2 regions of the Paenibacillus sp. FSL H8-0548 genome follow, and region 1 is predicted to be linked to the other one. Evidence: riboswitches for the same ligand, from Rfam matches in the RefSeq annotation. Region 1 holds a riboswitch; the other holds the start of a gene.
The links. A riboswitch is a leader RNA that binds a small molecule or an ion and turns the genes downstream of it on or off. The one in region 1 is predicted to bind cyclic di-AMP.
Positions count from the first base shown of each region.

Region 1 (7,868 bases):
TCTTTCAAAGACAGAACAAAGCCCGTCTCGTCATCTGTAGACCTTACTGCCACATTTACAGATTCCGCTACATTAGAAAGCGTATCTAGATCAGTATCCTGCAATTCTACTTGAATCAACTCACCGTCAGGACTCGAAAGACGTGAATAATTCAAAATCCCCGTCATTCTATCCTTACGCTGAGCTGTGTAGGTTACTGTACCGCTTGTATTATCCGCCTTGTGATTATCCAAGTAAGTAGCAGTGATCATTTCTAGGTTCGTGCCCACACCTAGCTCCTTAGGTGTCGCACTAGCATCTGTGAATGCCTGAACGACGAATGTGCCAGTGAAAACACCCGTATCATTCGTTTCCGTAACGAATACATCGATACCTGCAGAATCAGTTATTGAAGATGCAACATTCACACTTAAGCTTTCATTGCTGGCTCCATTAGCAAATTCAAGATCCGTCACTGTGACCGTAACGGTCTCGCCAACGACTACAAAGGATTTATCCAATGCGACATTTGCAGTTGTATGATCCTTGCGCACAACGGTATCTGTAATCGAACTCGACAAACCAGCCGCATCGCGTAAATCCGTATAGTTAATCGTGACCGTACCATTATTCGCCACGCTAATTTTATGAGCGCCCGCATTGGTTGCCCCTGCTTCCATTTCAAATGACCCTCTGAAAACACCAGTATTAGCACCCGTTTCCGTCAAGGTCAATGATAATCCAGTAGAGTCTGCTTGAGAGCTAATTTTAACACTTACATTTTCTGCATTAGCTTCATCCAAATTCAGGTCAAGGTCAGTTAATTCAACCGTTATCGGTTCATTAGTTGCTGCCGTTCCAGGAGTTACTGTAAGAGCTGCAGCGGAGAAATTACGATATAATAACGTTTTGGTAACCGTACCGTTCAAGGTATTTTCCATATGTTCATCAGCGTACTCAATATAAAAACGCTCATTATGCGCAGGCGCAATATCGTCGCCCACCGTGAAGGTTCCCTCAAACACCCCTGTGTTGTTCCCAGTTTCAGTTAGGATAAGGTCGTTGCCGTTCACTCCAGCAGTTGTCGTCAAATTAACCGCGCGGGTTTGAACGGTCGTTGTGCTTGTATTCAGGTCAGCATCTGTTAATTCCACACGTACGACTTGTCCGTCATGAACTAACGAGTTGATAAGGCTATTTGAAACATTATCGTATAGCTTTACGGCACCGGTAGCATAGTCTCTGCGTGTAACGTTGATTACGATCGGCGACAAAGCGTCTGGATTGTCCCAATTGGGATCTAGGATTGATACGGCATTGTTGTTTTGAACTTTAATCTCATTAGCAGCAGGGCTTGTTGTATTCGTATCGACCAGCTTCAACGAGCCTTGAAAAATTCCTGTGTTCGCGCCGGTTTCCGTTAAAGTAATCATCAGAGGGCTGCGTAGAGCATCGTCAGGCGAAGATACGGCTACTGTCGTTGTTTGCACTGAGCCTGAATCCGTATTTAATACGGTGTCTCCATTATTTGTGTCTGTCACCGTAATATTTACTGATTCGCCTACAGCAACAAAAGATTTGTCCACAGACATCGTCCCTGTACTAGCTGCATAAGCGGTCATTGCCGGCATCATCGGCAGAACTGCGCCTGCAATCATAACTGCGCCTGTTACAGTACCAACCACATTGGATTTTTTCTCCTGCTTGGGACGTCTCTTCTTAATTTTTGATTCTTTCATTTTTTCTTGTTCGTCTTCATAACCAGTCATACTATTCCTCCTAGAATAAATGATCGAATGCATATATTTCTCAAGAACCTCTAGGCTCTTCAAAAAACGAGGTGGACAAAAACAGTTGTCAGGAAGTATCCACTCGAGCCCATATGGATGTAAGCACTTCCTTATGAATCGTATCTAATAACCCTTCAAACATTTGAGCCGTTTCTCGCTCATAATCCACTTTTTGACTCCCGCTAACCGAATAAAACGAGCTTTCCTTCGATACGTTTAATGCTTCCAAATATTGAATCCAGTTGCGGTCGAACGCACGGAGCGAAGCATGCTTCACGAACTCATCCATTTCTATTGAGGATGCCTCGTACCATTCATCCAGCCTTTGATACAGCTGCTCGCTAATTTGCTCAATCGTTTGTCGCCGAGTAAGCTGATCAAGCTGCTTCAGCATAAAACCTTTCGGAGATGGAAAGATCGCACTGAGTTCAGCAAACAGTCGAAACCAATTCGGAGGCTCCTCACTAAATCCTGAAGGATAATTCCGGTTCACAGCATTAACAGTAATCTTATCAATCATGGAGACTAGCAATTCCTTATATGAATCCCGATCAACGACATCATTTCGCATATGATAATAGATCATGCGCTGCTGCTGAACGGGCTTGTCCCATTCGATCAAACTTGCGCGAAGAGCAAAGCCTTCTAATTCGGCAGCCCGCTGCGCATTTCTTATGGCCGCAATATATTTCTGCTGCGTAATCGGCCGATCAATAGGCAGCAAGCTTTCTTCCAGCTCATCCAATAAATCATCAGAGTAATAGTTAACCAGCAAGTCATCCTCTAACGAGATATAAAACCTTGAACTGCCAACCGATCCCTGCCTGCCGCTGCGTCCCTTAAGTTGATTATCAATTCTCGCTGAATTATGTCTGCAAGTTCCAATCACATGGAGACCGCCGTTTTCCTCAACTCCAGGTCCTAGCCATATATCGACTCCCCTGCCAGCCATGTTTGTCGCGATAGTTACTGCGTTCTCCATACCTGCCTCTCGAATAATTGCAGCCTCTTTTTCAGCGTTTTTGGCATTCAGCACATGATGTGAAATATTCTCACTTGCAAGCATTTGGCTAAGCCGCTCTGAAGCACGAATATCAGGCGTTCCGACGAGCACTGGCTGGCCCTTGGCGTGCCTTTGCTTAATGTCATCCATGATCCAGCGATATTTCGTCTCCTCATTAAAAAACAACAGATCCGCCTGATCACTACGGGCAATGGGACGATGCGTTGGAATTACCGCCACATCAATTCCGTAAACCTCTTGCAATTCCGACTCTACTTCAACAGCAGTACCGCTCATTCCACCAACTTTTTCATACAACTGTACAAAATGCTGAAGGGTTATAGAAGCAAGAGTAGCTGATTGACCATTGACAACCACACGTTCCTTCGCTTCTATCGCTTGGTGAAGCCCTTCCGTATATCTTCGTCCGAACATGAGCCTTCCTGTGCTTTGATCAACGATAACTACTTCCTGTTCTCCTTGCTCATTGATTCGAATGACATAATCGATATCTCTTTTCATAAGAAAGCGTGCCCTTAACGCCTGCTGAATTTTATGATACGTATCACTATGCTCAAGGTTCATGAGATTCCGGATTCCAAAGAGCTGCTCACAGCGGTCTATTCCTTGATGGGTAAGAGATACGTGTCTCTCCATGGCATCAAATTCAAAGTCTCCATCAGCGAGCAGGGAAATTTTCTGATCGATCAACACGAGGTAGTCGCTCCCTTTCCCAGGAGCAGAAGAAATGAGAAGCGGGGTTCGCGCTTCGTCTATCAGTATGCTATCAGCCTCATCAAGCAATAAGAAATGCAGACCGCACTGAACGCGATCCTCTTTCCGATTAACTAAATGATCACGTAAATAATCGAAACCGAATTCATAATGAGTTCCATACGTTACATCACATGCATACTGAGATTGCCGTTCCTCATTGTTCATTCCATTTCGAAGACAACCGACTGACAAGCCCAACATATGAAATACTTTGCTCATTCCCTCACTATCTCTAAACGCTAAATATTCATTCACCGTGGCGATATGCACCTTTTTTCCAGTTAGTGCTTGGAGAAATGCAGGGAAAATAGCAGTTATCGTCTTACCTTCGCCCGTCTTCATTTCCGCTATATTACCTTCGTAAATTGCCAATGCACCTAAAATTTGTTCATTATGAACATCTAAATCAAAAACACGTCTGCAGGCGGCTTTTACAAGCGAATAGGCTTCCATTCGAACGTTATGTATTGGCGTATCATTCTTAATTTTTTGGCGAAGATTGTCTGTTATCAGAGAAAGGTCAACATCAGGGAATCTATTAAGCAACCTCGAACAATCTTTATTGATTTGTTCAATAGAGATACGATGCTTATCCATGCTCCAAGCACGAGTTCCATTTATAACCTGTTGTAATAGCTTCAGCATCAAGAAGGACCCCCATAGAAAGATTGCAATTTTCAATAATATGTAATTCCTGTTGTAGTAATTTCGAGCGAACACAATTCTAGGTCTTTAGTCTCTCATATTATTAACGGTGATGTGTTTTAGTCAGATTACCTTATATAAATACAACTATATTCTTATTGTTTTTTAATATTGCTATATATAATGGAACAGTTAACAAAACAATAATTTCAGTTCTAAAGTCTCTTGAATCCATTTATCGACATTTATAGTTAAATTTCGACGCATGTATCGAAAACCCTTTAATTCACAAAATTATTACAGAAAATTTTTTTTGTTGATTCTTGATTTGTGAGCAGAACTTTTTCAGTAGATTTTATATTTTAGCTTCCACTTGCAGCTCATACAGCCAGAAGGACACATACATCCCACTTCCCCCTGTTTAAGGAGACCTATTTGCACCATTTCCTAGAAGTCTTAATGACGAAGAGCTTACGCAAGAAGACGGACGTACTCCGAATACTCTGGTTATAAATGGATGCTCAATAACAACTAGCCATCCATGGTGAGTGTGTTGATATTCTTCTTTTCAAAAAATACAGCAATCCTCCTTTCTTTCAGCAAGCGAACATATTTCAAAGTGTCCACCAATATACAATCACTGCGCTGACTAACCATATCCGCATAGTAAGCAACTTGCGGCTTATAGCTGTTTAACTGTTCTTCGGTGTCGGTGCTCACTCTTGCATAAGGAGTAATACGCAGAAAGCCTGGCTTTCCAGCAACACAATCAGATAGTTTTCGATTTTTGGCAGCTTGAATTGCCGAACAAACCCTTGATGTACAAAGGTAAATCGGCGATCCACTGCTGGAGTTGACACAATACAGTCTGTTTACCATCCTTAAAACCACAGAGGCATTGGCCCATGTGGTCAAACTTGTGATCACAAGTGCCATCATCCTCTCTCATCGTCAGGCATAGACGCAATATCCAAGCTCTGTCCAGGACACCAGGCTTACGAGGTTAGCTGACGGATTCGGGCGGTAAGAGTCGCTCTACCCAAAGCGAGGAAGCGATGGATTCCTCGCTTTGGGATTCACCACAGATGACAGACATCCGACTCTCACATCGGGCGTATGTCATCGATAATCCGACCGTCCCGAAAGCGGGGGTTACTTCAAACAATTCCTCCTCGCTTGTATTTCTATATTTTGTGAAACCGAATATTGAAGCCCATCGTATGAACATACAATAGTAAATTTTCACTGCTGCGCAAAAGCGATATCTACCTGTTTCGTTGGACTTTTAAGAAACGGTTTACTTTTTAAACATGCAGGCGTAATATAAATGACAACAATTTCATATGATAAACGCTTAATCCTCTTCACGGAGGAGCGGGGGAACCATCGAAGCTTATAATACTGCTTCTGGGGTGAATTCTTTCTTACTTAGAAAGAACGGGTACTCTCAAACCCGAATCCGACAGCTAACCTCGTCAGCGCTTGGGAGAGAATACTCTTACAACTTTGGTTTATTTCGCACTGTATTGTACAGTCCAAAGCTTGGTAGCAGAATTTCTCTGCGACCAGGTTTTTTTTGCTGTTCAGAGAATAATTTCCTTATCAGAGGGGCTGAAACTATGAAAAACAAGGAAAAACTGATGGTTTGCGTGTACTACGGACCGCACGGAGAACGGCTCATTCGCCGCGCCGGTCAATTGGCTAAGCTCCTTCAGTCTCCTCTGTTCGTATTAAGCGTCATTCCTGTACAAGAGGATGAGCTTGATCCGGAGCAAGAAAGGATGATGGCGGCATGGAAACTGAAATGCGAGGAATGGGGAGCAACATTTATCGTCAAACCGAATGAAAATAGGAAATCCTCTGAAATGATAGCGGAAACGGCAACACATCTTGAAATTACTCAATTGATTATCGGACAATCTGGGCAAACGCGTTGGCAGGAAATTACGCATGGTTCTTTCGTCAATGAACTGCTTCATCGCATAGGCGAAACGGACCTGCACATTGTAGCCGTCCAGCGAATGAAAGAACAAGCGATGGATATGCATAAACCCGGAGTACCGGTTTCCGTATACAAAAAAGAGCAGCATTATCACATTGGAGATTCGGAAGCGCGCGGCCTGCCTGTGACAAAAGGTGTTTTTTCAAAGCTATAAATACCGACTTCAGTACCAGCCTGTTAAAATTAAATATAAATGGGGAATTTAAATATCTGAGAGTCAGTAGAGGAGTGATTGTTGATTCGACCACTCTGCTTTTCTAAATGGCTCTTAACAGAATCCTTAAGTAATTAAAGAAACGGAAGTGAATGCAGTGAAAAAACAGTTTATTGTCATCGGACTCGGTCGGTTCGGTTCAAGTTTAACGAAAACCTTGATTCAAAACGGTCATGAAGTGCTGGCAGTAGACAAAAACGAGCAACTTGTTCAGGATATTTCCGCTATTGCCACCCATGCTCTGCAAGCAGACTGCACAGATGAATCCGTTTTAAAAGAGCTGGGTATTCGCAACTTTTCACATGGGATAGTAGCTATAGGCGATGACCTGCAGGCAAGCATTTTAACGACATTGTTGTTAAAAGAAATGAATGTTCTGAACGTAACGGCCAAAGCCAAAAATGAAATGCACGGTAATGTCCTGAGCAAAATTGGCGCGGATCATATCGTCTACCCCGAACGGGATATGGCGGCGAGACTCGGTCATCAACTTAGCTCCGAAAATCTGATTGACTACATTGAATTATCCCCGGAGTACAATCTAGTCGAGATTAAAGCGCCGCCGGCGATGAATGGGTATTCGTTGCAGCAGTTAAATATTCGCGCCAAATATGGATGCACCATCATGGCGATTAAAACCGGCGATTATATGAATGTATCTCCCAAAGCGGAAGACAAAATCTTTACCGGAGATATTCTGCTTATCATCGGCAGCAATAAGGACATCCGACACTTGGAGGAGGACCATGAACGAAAACGGTAGCCGTATGAAACGTCACTCCACATCCGGGCGCTTGGTGCTGCTCGTTGACTGGCTGAAAAATAAGATGAATCCGCCCCTACTGATCCTGATTGTGTTTTTCTTCCTAATCTGGATTGGCGCCTTGCTGCTTACTCTGCCGCAAGCATCTGTATCAGGTGAATCAATCGGTTTGATTGATGCGTTGTTTACTGCTACCTCTGCCATATGTGTAAATGGGCTCGTCGTGGTCGATACCGGCAGCGTCTTTTCCACCTTTGGGCAGGTCCTCATTATGATTATGATTCAAGTGGGCGGACTTGGATTTATGACCTTTGGCGTCATGGTGGCCATTATTTTGGGCAAAAAAATCGGATTAAAGCAAAGACTCATCATCCAGCAAACGACTCACTCGACATCGGCGCAAGGATTGGTCAAACTGTCACTTTACATGGTGCTCATTGCTTTTGCATTTGAAGCGCTAGCGACGGTGATCCTGACGCTCCGATGGCAAGAAGAGATAGGATGGGGACAGGCAGCTTATTACGCGCTTTTTCATTCCGTCTCCGCTTTCAACAACGCCGGATTCGCCTTGTGGTCTGACAGTCTGTCCTCCTTTGCCGGAGATCCTGTTGTCAATCTAACAATTATCCTGCTTTTTGTCATCGGCGGACTCGGCTATCTTGTTGTCGTGGATCTATTTCGCAAACGTTCCTGGA
Region 1 is NZ_CP152049.1:1,008,681-1,016,548, reverse strand. Features, by position in the region: gene MHI37_RS04305 (hypothetical protein) at 1-1,748, opposite strand, end outside; gene MHI37_RS04300 (DEAD/DEAH box helicase) at 1,837-4,194, opposite strand; gene MHI37_RS04295 (hypothetical protein) at 4,726-5,133, opposite strand; cyclic di-AMP (ydaO/yuaA leader) riboswitch at 5,536-5,690, shown strand; gene MHI37_RS04290 (universal stress protein) at 5,814-6,350, shown strand; gene MHI37_RS04285 (TrkA family potassium uptake protein) at 6,508-7,173, shown strand; gene MHI37_RS04280 (TrkH family potassium uptake protein) at 7,157-7,868, shown strand, end outside.

Region 2 (7,868 bases), 3.2 Mb from region 1:
AGCTGTTTACGCTAGGCAAATCATTCTACATTGTACCCCTAGCAAAGACCTCCGTCAACAAAAGTCGACACATATTAGCCACACTTCCCATCCTACTCCTTTTAAGCTTATAATGGAATTGCTTATTTTTTATAATTTCTTATAACAAAACAACATAAGGAGCTCCTTTAATGAATGAAGAAATGCATATCTTTACCGTTATTGTTGAGCAATCCAGCATGAATAAAGCGTCAGCGCTCCTTAATCTGTCGCAGCCAGCGATCTCTAGGAAAATCGCAAAGCTTGAACAGGAAATCGGTTCTCCTTTATTTCGACGAATTGGCAAACGGCTTGAGCTGACTCGGATAGGTCAGCTGACCTATGAGTACGCGCTTGAGCTGCGCCAGCTGCATCGTAAATATTTACAGACCGTCTCCGATTTTAACTGGGCAGGACATACGACACTGACGATCGGCGCAAGCTTGACGACGCTGCAAACGACATTGCCGGATTTAATCCAAACTTTGACGGCGACACATCCTGAAATCGATATTAAAGCGATCACAGGCAAAACGCATGAAATCGTATCGCTTGTTAGGGATCATAAAGCGGATATTGGAATCGTCGCCTCCAGCATTGAAGATTCAACACTGCGCTGCATCCCCTTGTTTGAGGATCATTTGTCGCTCGTGCTGCCGCGAAATCAGCTCATAACCGACAAAGGAACACTTGGCATTCAATATTTGACCGGTATGCCAATGATTCTGTTCTCCAAGGGAACTTGGTACAGGCTGCTCACCGACGAGCTGTTCGATAAGTATCACCTTCAGCCCGACGTCCGCATGGAAATTGATTCGTTTGAAGCTATACTGCGGCTGCTTCATACGTGCAGAGCGGCCACCCTTCTTCCACGCTCCTATATGCGCAAGCAGCTGCTCGATGACAACGATCTTACCGTCATACCGATTCGCGAGCTCGAGGATACAAAGCGTACCACCTCGCTCATTCATGCGGATTCAGCAGCGCTAAGCCCGTCGGTTCGTCTCTGGATCAGCGAGCTGCCCATGCGTTTTAACAACAAAAAGGACAGAAGCTTCTAAATAAAAGCTGCTGTCCTCAGCATTTCCAATATATCGCATATAAAACCACATCATAAAGCCTTAACGAATAACCGCTGCCTCAAAGTTCTCGATTTGCTCATTCGTGCCAATGATGACCATAACATCACGTTCAGAAAGTACATCCGTCGCTGTTGGCGCAATAATGATGCCATCGGGTTTATTAATAGCGACGATGCTGCATCCGAATCTTGCTCGCGGATTAATATCATGCAGCGACTTCCCATTCAAGCAAGCGGGAACTGCCAGCTCGGCAATTGTATATTCCTTGGATAGCTCAATATAATCCAGCAGGTTTGGAGAAACGAGCTGGTGCGCAACTCGAATTCCCATATCTCTCTCCGGATAAACGACCCGGTCGACACCTATTTTCTCCAGCACACGCCCATGCAGTTCGCTTATTGCCTTCGCTACAACTTGTTTTACGCCTAAATCCTTCAGCAATATCGTTGTCAAAATGCTGGCTTGAATGTCATCTCCGATGGCTACAACTCCGCAATCGAAGTTCCGAACACCAAGCGAGCGCAGTGATTCCTCATCTGTGCAATCCGCTGATACCGCATAAGTGAGTGCGCCGCTCATTTCCTGGACGGCCTCCTCATCCTTATCGATGCCCAGCACCTCGTTGCCAAGCTGGATAAGCTCTCTGCCCAAGCTTGAGCCAAATCTTCCAAGCCCAATGATTACAAATTGCTTCTTTTTTGTCGCCACTTACTGTATCTCCTAACCAATTGTAATTTTACCTTCTGGATACCGGTACAATTCTTTTTCTGTACGAGGCCCTAGCGCGTAAGCTAACGTCAGTGGGCCTAGTCGTCCGGCAAACATCGTAAATGCAATCACTATTTTTCCAACTGCGCTTAACTCGGGCGTAACACCTATCGATAAGCCTACCGTGCCGAATGCCGAGGTAGCTTCGAACAACAAAAACAAGAATGGCTGCTTCTCCGTCATGGACAGGACCATCGTTGCGATAATGACAAGTCCTAGTGAAATCAACGTAATCGTCAGCGCTTTAAAAATTCTATCCTTGCCGAGCCTATGCCGGAAAAACACGATGTCCTCGCGTCCGCGAATCATGGCAAGCACTGCACCGACCAAGGTCGTAAAGGTAGTCGTCTTAATCCCGCCGCCTGTGGAGCCTGGAGAGGCGCCAATAAACATCAATATAATGGTGAAGAACATCGTCGCCTGCCGCAGCGCCGTATAATCAAGCGTATTGGCACCCGCGGTCCTCGGCGTTACCGATTGGAAGAAGGAGGACAAGATTTTCCCACCAAAATCCATGGAACCAAGCGTCTTCGTATTGGAAAACTCGAATATAAAAATAACGATCGTGCCCACAGCAATTAACGTGCCCGTCATCGACAATACAACCTTGCTGTGCAATGAAAGCTTCCGTTTTTTGTTATATTCCATTAGATCCGATAGAACGATAAATCCTAAGCCGCCAGTAATAATAAGCAGCACAGCTGTTAAATTGACCATTGGGTCGGAAGCATACTCCGTTAAGCTGCGATACTCGCCAAAAATATCAAACCCGGCATTATTAAATAAGGATACCGCATGAAATGCGCCAAAATACAAGGCTCGACCAAGCGGCATATCAAAAGCAAATCGAATAGCAAAAAGCACAGCACCTGCAAGCTCAATCGTTAAGGAATAAACGATTACCCGCTGAATCAGACGCACGATGCCTTCCATACTCGTCTGATTCATCGCTTCCTGAAGCAAAAGCCGCTCACGCAGTGAAATCCTTTTGCGCAGCGCAAGTGCTACCAAGGTGGCCATCGTCATGAAGCCTAGACCGCCAAGCTGAAATAAACACATTAAGATGACTTGACCAGGAACGGAAAAATAGGTTCCCGTATCGACGACAACCAGCCCTGTCACACAAGTGGCCGACGTCGCTGTAAACAGCGCATCGAGAAAAGGCAGCCGCTGCCCCTCTACCGATGCAAATGGCATGGATAATAACAGAGCACCCAGTAATATAATAAGAGCAAACCCACTGACAAGTATCCGTGGGGGCGACCACTTTAGAACATTCCAGTTTACCTTCATTAAGCAGCCTCATCTTCGTTATGGTAAGGTAAGAAATCGCTTTTTAAGCATAAAAAAAAGCACTGAAACTCAAGTGCTCTGTGCGATGAGTCCTGTTCCAGATGCCTACGAGGTTAGCTGTCGGATTCGGGCCTGGACAGGCAGCCCTATTTTGCAGCAGGATAAATCCCGCTTTAAAAATTCACCCCATGCTGTCAATGCTGACAGCTTTATGGTTCCCCCGTTTTCCTTAGGAAATTCGGCGTAGCTATGCGATTAGTATGATGTTAACGATTATAATCCCAAAGCGGTCTTAATTTAAAGGAGGGCTTTATGACATTAAGCACGATTTTAGCTCAAAAACAGGCATGGGAAGCATACAGCCCGCCTTAAGCTTGGTGGACATCGTTATTTCGCGTGTTATTGAAGGAAATGATGCTTTTGCATTGGATAATTCAGGGATTTATATGTTAATGTTATAGGATATGCTTTTCATTATATCGATAGTTGAGGTGAACCAATGATTGATTCAATTAAGCCTAGCGAATGGAAACGTTTTCTATGGGCTGCTGTAGCTTGCTTTATTATTTATGCCGGAGTTGAGATTTATCCAATGATCTCTTCAATGATTTCCGGTGAATTGAACATGAAGGTCATTGAAAAATCCACAGCCGAGAACAGAGCCGCTGCCTTTGCTGAGAAGGAAACCGGAATAAAGGTGAAGTCAGCCAAAGCGGTACACCAAACCGATAAAATCTTTTATGGCTATTTATCCAAAAACAAGCTGCTTGAAACGTACAGCGACAAATTTGACCAAAGCTTTCCAACGGATACCTATCAGGTCGATTTGAAATTTACAAATGGCAACTACGGGCATGTATATGTTCATATGCAAAGCGAAAAAATTGTCGCATGGAATCTGAAAGTCTCTGGAGAGGAGCTAACTGAAGCCGATAAAACCAAAGATATCATCGCTTTTCTGACCGCACAAAGCTTCAGTGGTATCGATTTTAATAATAGTCAGATTAATTCAGCAGGGGAATGGCAGGGTAAGGCATCCGAGAAATACAGCATCGAAGAGGCTAAACTCGCTCTTACTGTCGATGCTATAAGCTTGAATGGTAGAACTGTGATTACTAAATATAAGCCTGCCTTCGTTGCTCCTGATGACTATATCAGCTATGTGAAAAATCAGGATAAAATAGCGGGTTACCTAACCGGCTTCGGCTACTTTTTAATGAGCTTCGTGCTATTTGTTCTCGCCATTATTTATGCCGTATTATACCGAAGATTTACATCGTTCAAATACGGAGTTATTTTGACCATCGTCTATTTTATTACATATCTAATCATGAATTTAAATGTGCTGGACGGCATTCGAGCCTCGCTCGGGGAAAATGAAATCGCTGGCCAAGCGACGATGATTACTGCAATCTTCACCGTTCTGCTAACCATACCGATGGCTGCATCCATCTACTTCTCGATCGTCGCGGGCGATGCTCTCTGGAAGGCGCAGGGCCGCTCGTTGTGGCCGCGTTTTGGACAAAAGGGCTACGGCGACTATGTTTGGCGCAGCGTCGGATTAGCTTATTTGTTCGCGATCATTCTATTCGCGGTGCAGGCCGTTATCTTTATCGGTTTAAAGCTATCGATCGGTACCTGGGATACAACAGACGTTACGCAGTCTCCGTACAATATCGGTATTTTGTGGCTCATGCCAGTGCTCGCTTGGGCTGCCGCTATTTCTGAAGAGGCTGTATTCCGCTTCTTCGGTATCGGATTATTCCGCAAATGGTTCAAAAACACGTTCGCTGCAGCGCTGCTGCCAACCTTGTTTTGGGCGCTTGGGCATGTGACCTATCCGTTCTATCCATCTTCGACAAGGTTGATCGAGCTGATCATTATCGGACTGGCGTTCAGCTTTATTTTTGTCAGATACGGCTTCATTACAGCGATGTTCACACATGCTATCTTTAACAGCATAGCCGTGGGCCTATCCTTGCTCACCATTGGCCAGGCACCAAATATCATCTCAGCCATCTTTTTCTCGGTGCTGCCTGTCATCATAGCTTTTGTACTGAAATATTTCAGCCACAAAAAAGAGAAGAAACCGCCAGTTACGACGGCTCCTCCTCATTTAGAGCAGCTATAATTTGCGAAGCTAATTTATCCCCAATAGATAGAGGCCGAAAGTCTTCGACTGAGGCCTCTTTTATTTTTTTGATCGAGCCAAAATGCTTGAGCAGCAGCTTCCGGCGCTTCTCTCCAATGCCCGGAATCGAGTCGAGCTTCGATTCGACCATCGACTTGCCGCGCTGCTCGCGGTGGAACGTAATGGCAAAGCGATGCACCTCATCTTGAATGCGCTGCAGCAAATAAAACTCTTGGCTGTCCCGGGGCAGGGGCACGATCTCAGCCGGATCTCCAGTCATGAGCTGTGCCGTTTTGTGCTTGGCATCCTTCACCAAGCCGCATACCGGAATAGATAAGCCAAGCTCATTCTCAAGCACATCAAGCGCAGCCGATATTTGTCCCTTCCCGCCATCGACCACGATCAGATCAGGAGGTGCAAGCTCCTCCTTCACCACACGCTCGTAGCGGCGCCGTATGACCTCGCGCATCGTTTCGTAATCATCTGGTCCTTGAACCGTCTTCACCTTGTATTTGCGGTATTCCCTGCGGTCTGGCTTGCCATCGATGAACACGACCATTGCCGACACGGGATTCGTCCCTTGAATGTTCGAGTTATCGAACGCTTCGATCCGATGCACCGCATCAAGCCCCAACCAGCCTGCGAGCGATTCTGACGCCTTGACGCTGCGCTCCTCATCCCGCTCAATGAGACGGAATTTCTCATCTAGCATCACCTTCGCATTGTTCGTCGCCATCGTTACTACCTCGCTCTTGCGACCGCGCTGCGGCATAAGCACCTTCACCTTCAGCCAGCTGTGCAGCGAGGCAATCACATCATCAGCATGCGACGATGCTGCTTCATCCTCTTCTGACTTTGCTGCTCCTTCAGCTTCATCGTGCTCCAGCTCCTCAGGCAGCGGCAGCAAGATTTGCTTTGGCAGCGCTGGATTATCACTATAGTATTGGGTCACAAACGTAATGAAGTCATCGTAAGCCTCGCCATAATACGGAAAAGTAGACCCATGCCGCTCAATAAGCTTGCCTTGCCGCATGTACAAAATTTGCACGCACATCCAGCCCTTATCCACGGCAAAGCCAAACACATCACGATCAAGCGCATCCGACATCGTAATCTTCTGCTTCTCCATTACCGCATCGATAGCGATTAACTGATCACGGAATTCCTTGGCTCGTTCAAATTCAAGATTTTCCGCAGCCTCCTCCATTTTCCGCTGAAGCTCAATTTTCACTACATCCTGTCCGCCATTAAGAAAACGTGATATTTCTTGGATCATCCGATCATATTCCGTCTGCTCTACGTCGAACTCACAAGGCGCGATACATTGTCCAAGATGGTAATACAAGCACACCTTCTCAGGAAGCGTCTTGCACTTGCGCAGCGGATAAAGCCTATCGAGCAGCTTCTTCGTCTGCTGAGCCGCGTAGGCGTTCGGGTAGGGACCGAAATACTTTCCTTTATCCTTGACGATCCGCCTCGTAACCTCAAGCTTCGGATGCTTCTCGTTCGTTATTTTGATATATGGAAAAGTTTTGTCATCCTTCAGCAGAACATTATATCTGGGGTGATATTGTTTAATTAAATTACATTCTAGAATGAGTGCTTCCATATTGCTAGAGGTAACAATAAACTCGAAATCGCGTATTTCCGATACAAGACGCTGTGTTTTCCCATTATGGCTGCCGTTAAAATAAGAGCGTACGCGGTGCTTGAGCACCTTCGCCTTGCCCACATAAATAATGACGCCCTCGCTGTTTTTCATGAGGTAACAGCCTGATTGATCGGGGAGCAAGGCTAGCTTGTTCCGTATCGTCGCTTTTGCCTCTGCAAGCTGCTGCTCTGCCAGCTCCCGATCCGTCTGTTGATGTTCCATGCTCTCGCCTCCGACTGCCTAAAGATTCTGTACACATTTTAGCATAAATAAGCCGCTCTTTGTCTTACAATTGTCACCTGTAGATGCTTTACAACTGTTTGGCTGTTTGGGTATACTAATATAAGTTGAATAAACCGATACTACATAAAGACGGCCGTATAGGTTGTGATTGAAGCAGTCGGTCTTTTTCAAGGAGGACGTCAACGATGGAAAACGTAAGAGACCCGCGCGAGCATTATAACGAAGAGCCTCGCCATGACTTGATGGATGTCGTATTCGGCTTTGGCGGAATGCTCGGTTTTATGACCGTCATTTTCGCTGCAGCGGTTATCGTGAAATTCATCATTTCATAAGGAAAAAGGAGCAGCCTGCTGCTCCTTTTTTTATTGCCCTCGAATCGGGCATAACGGCTGTTCACGTTCCTCGGTTTTTTAAGACTACCGCCGCAATAGAATAGTATCATAGATTGCGAACGTTATCCGTAAAGCTGCTGCCTCCTCCTATTCTCCACTCCTGCAGTAACTTCGTGTATTTGAGCCACTATGAGGGATCTATCCTGCACTCCTGCAGTAACTTCGTGTATTTGAGCCACTATGAGGGATCTATCCTGCATAATCGCAGTAGAATCGATTATCATAGATCCTTTTCGCTCGTAATCAGAGGTCTATCCTGCATGGAGTGCAACATAGGCCTCTGCAAGCGC
Region 2 is NZ_CP152049.1:5,137,503-5,145,370, forward strand. Features, by position in the region: gene MHI37_RS22305 (LysR family transcriptional regulator) at 171-1,079, shown strand; gene MHI37_RS22310 (TrkA family potassium uptake protein) at 1,140-1,808, opposite strand; gene MHI37_RS22315 (TrkH family potassium uptake protein) at 1,821-3,161, opposite strand; cyclic di-AMP (ydaO/yuaA leader) riboswitch at 3,249-3,415, opposite strand; gene MHI37_RS22320 (CPBP family intramembrane glutamic endopeptidase) at 3,661-5,292, shown strand; gene uvrC (excinuclease ABC subunit UvrC) at 5,258-7,165, opposite strand; gene MHI37_RS22330 (YqzM family protein) at 7,372-7,518, shown strand.
Region 2: it holds a riboswitch for cyclic di-AMP, as region 1 does, so the genes downstream of both, MHI37_RS22315 (TrkH family potassium uptake protein) here and MHI37_RS04290 (universal stress protein) in region 1, are expected to answer to the same signal.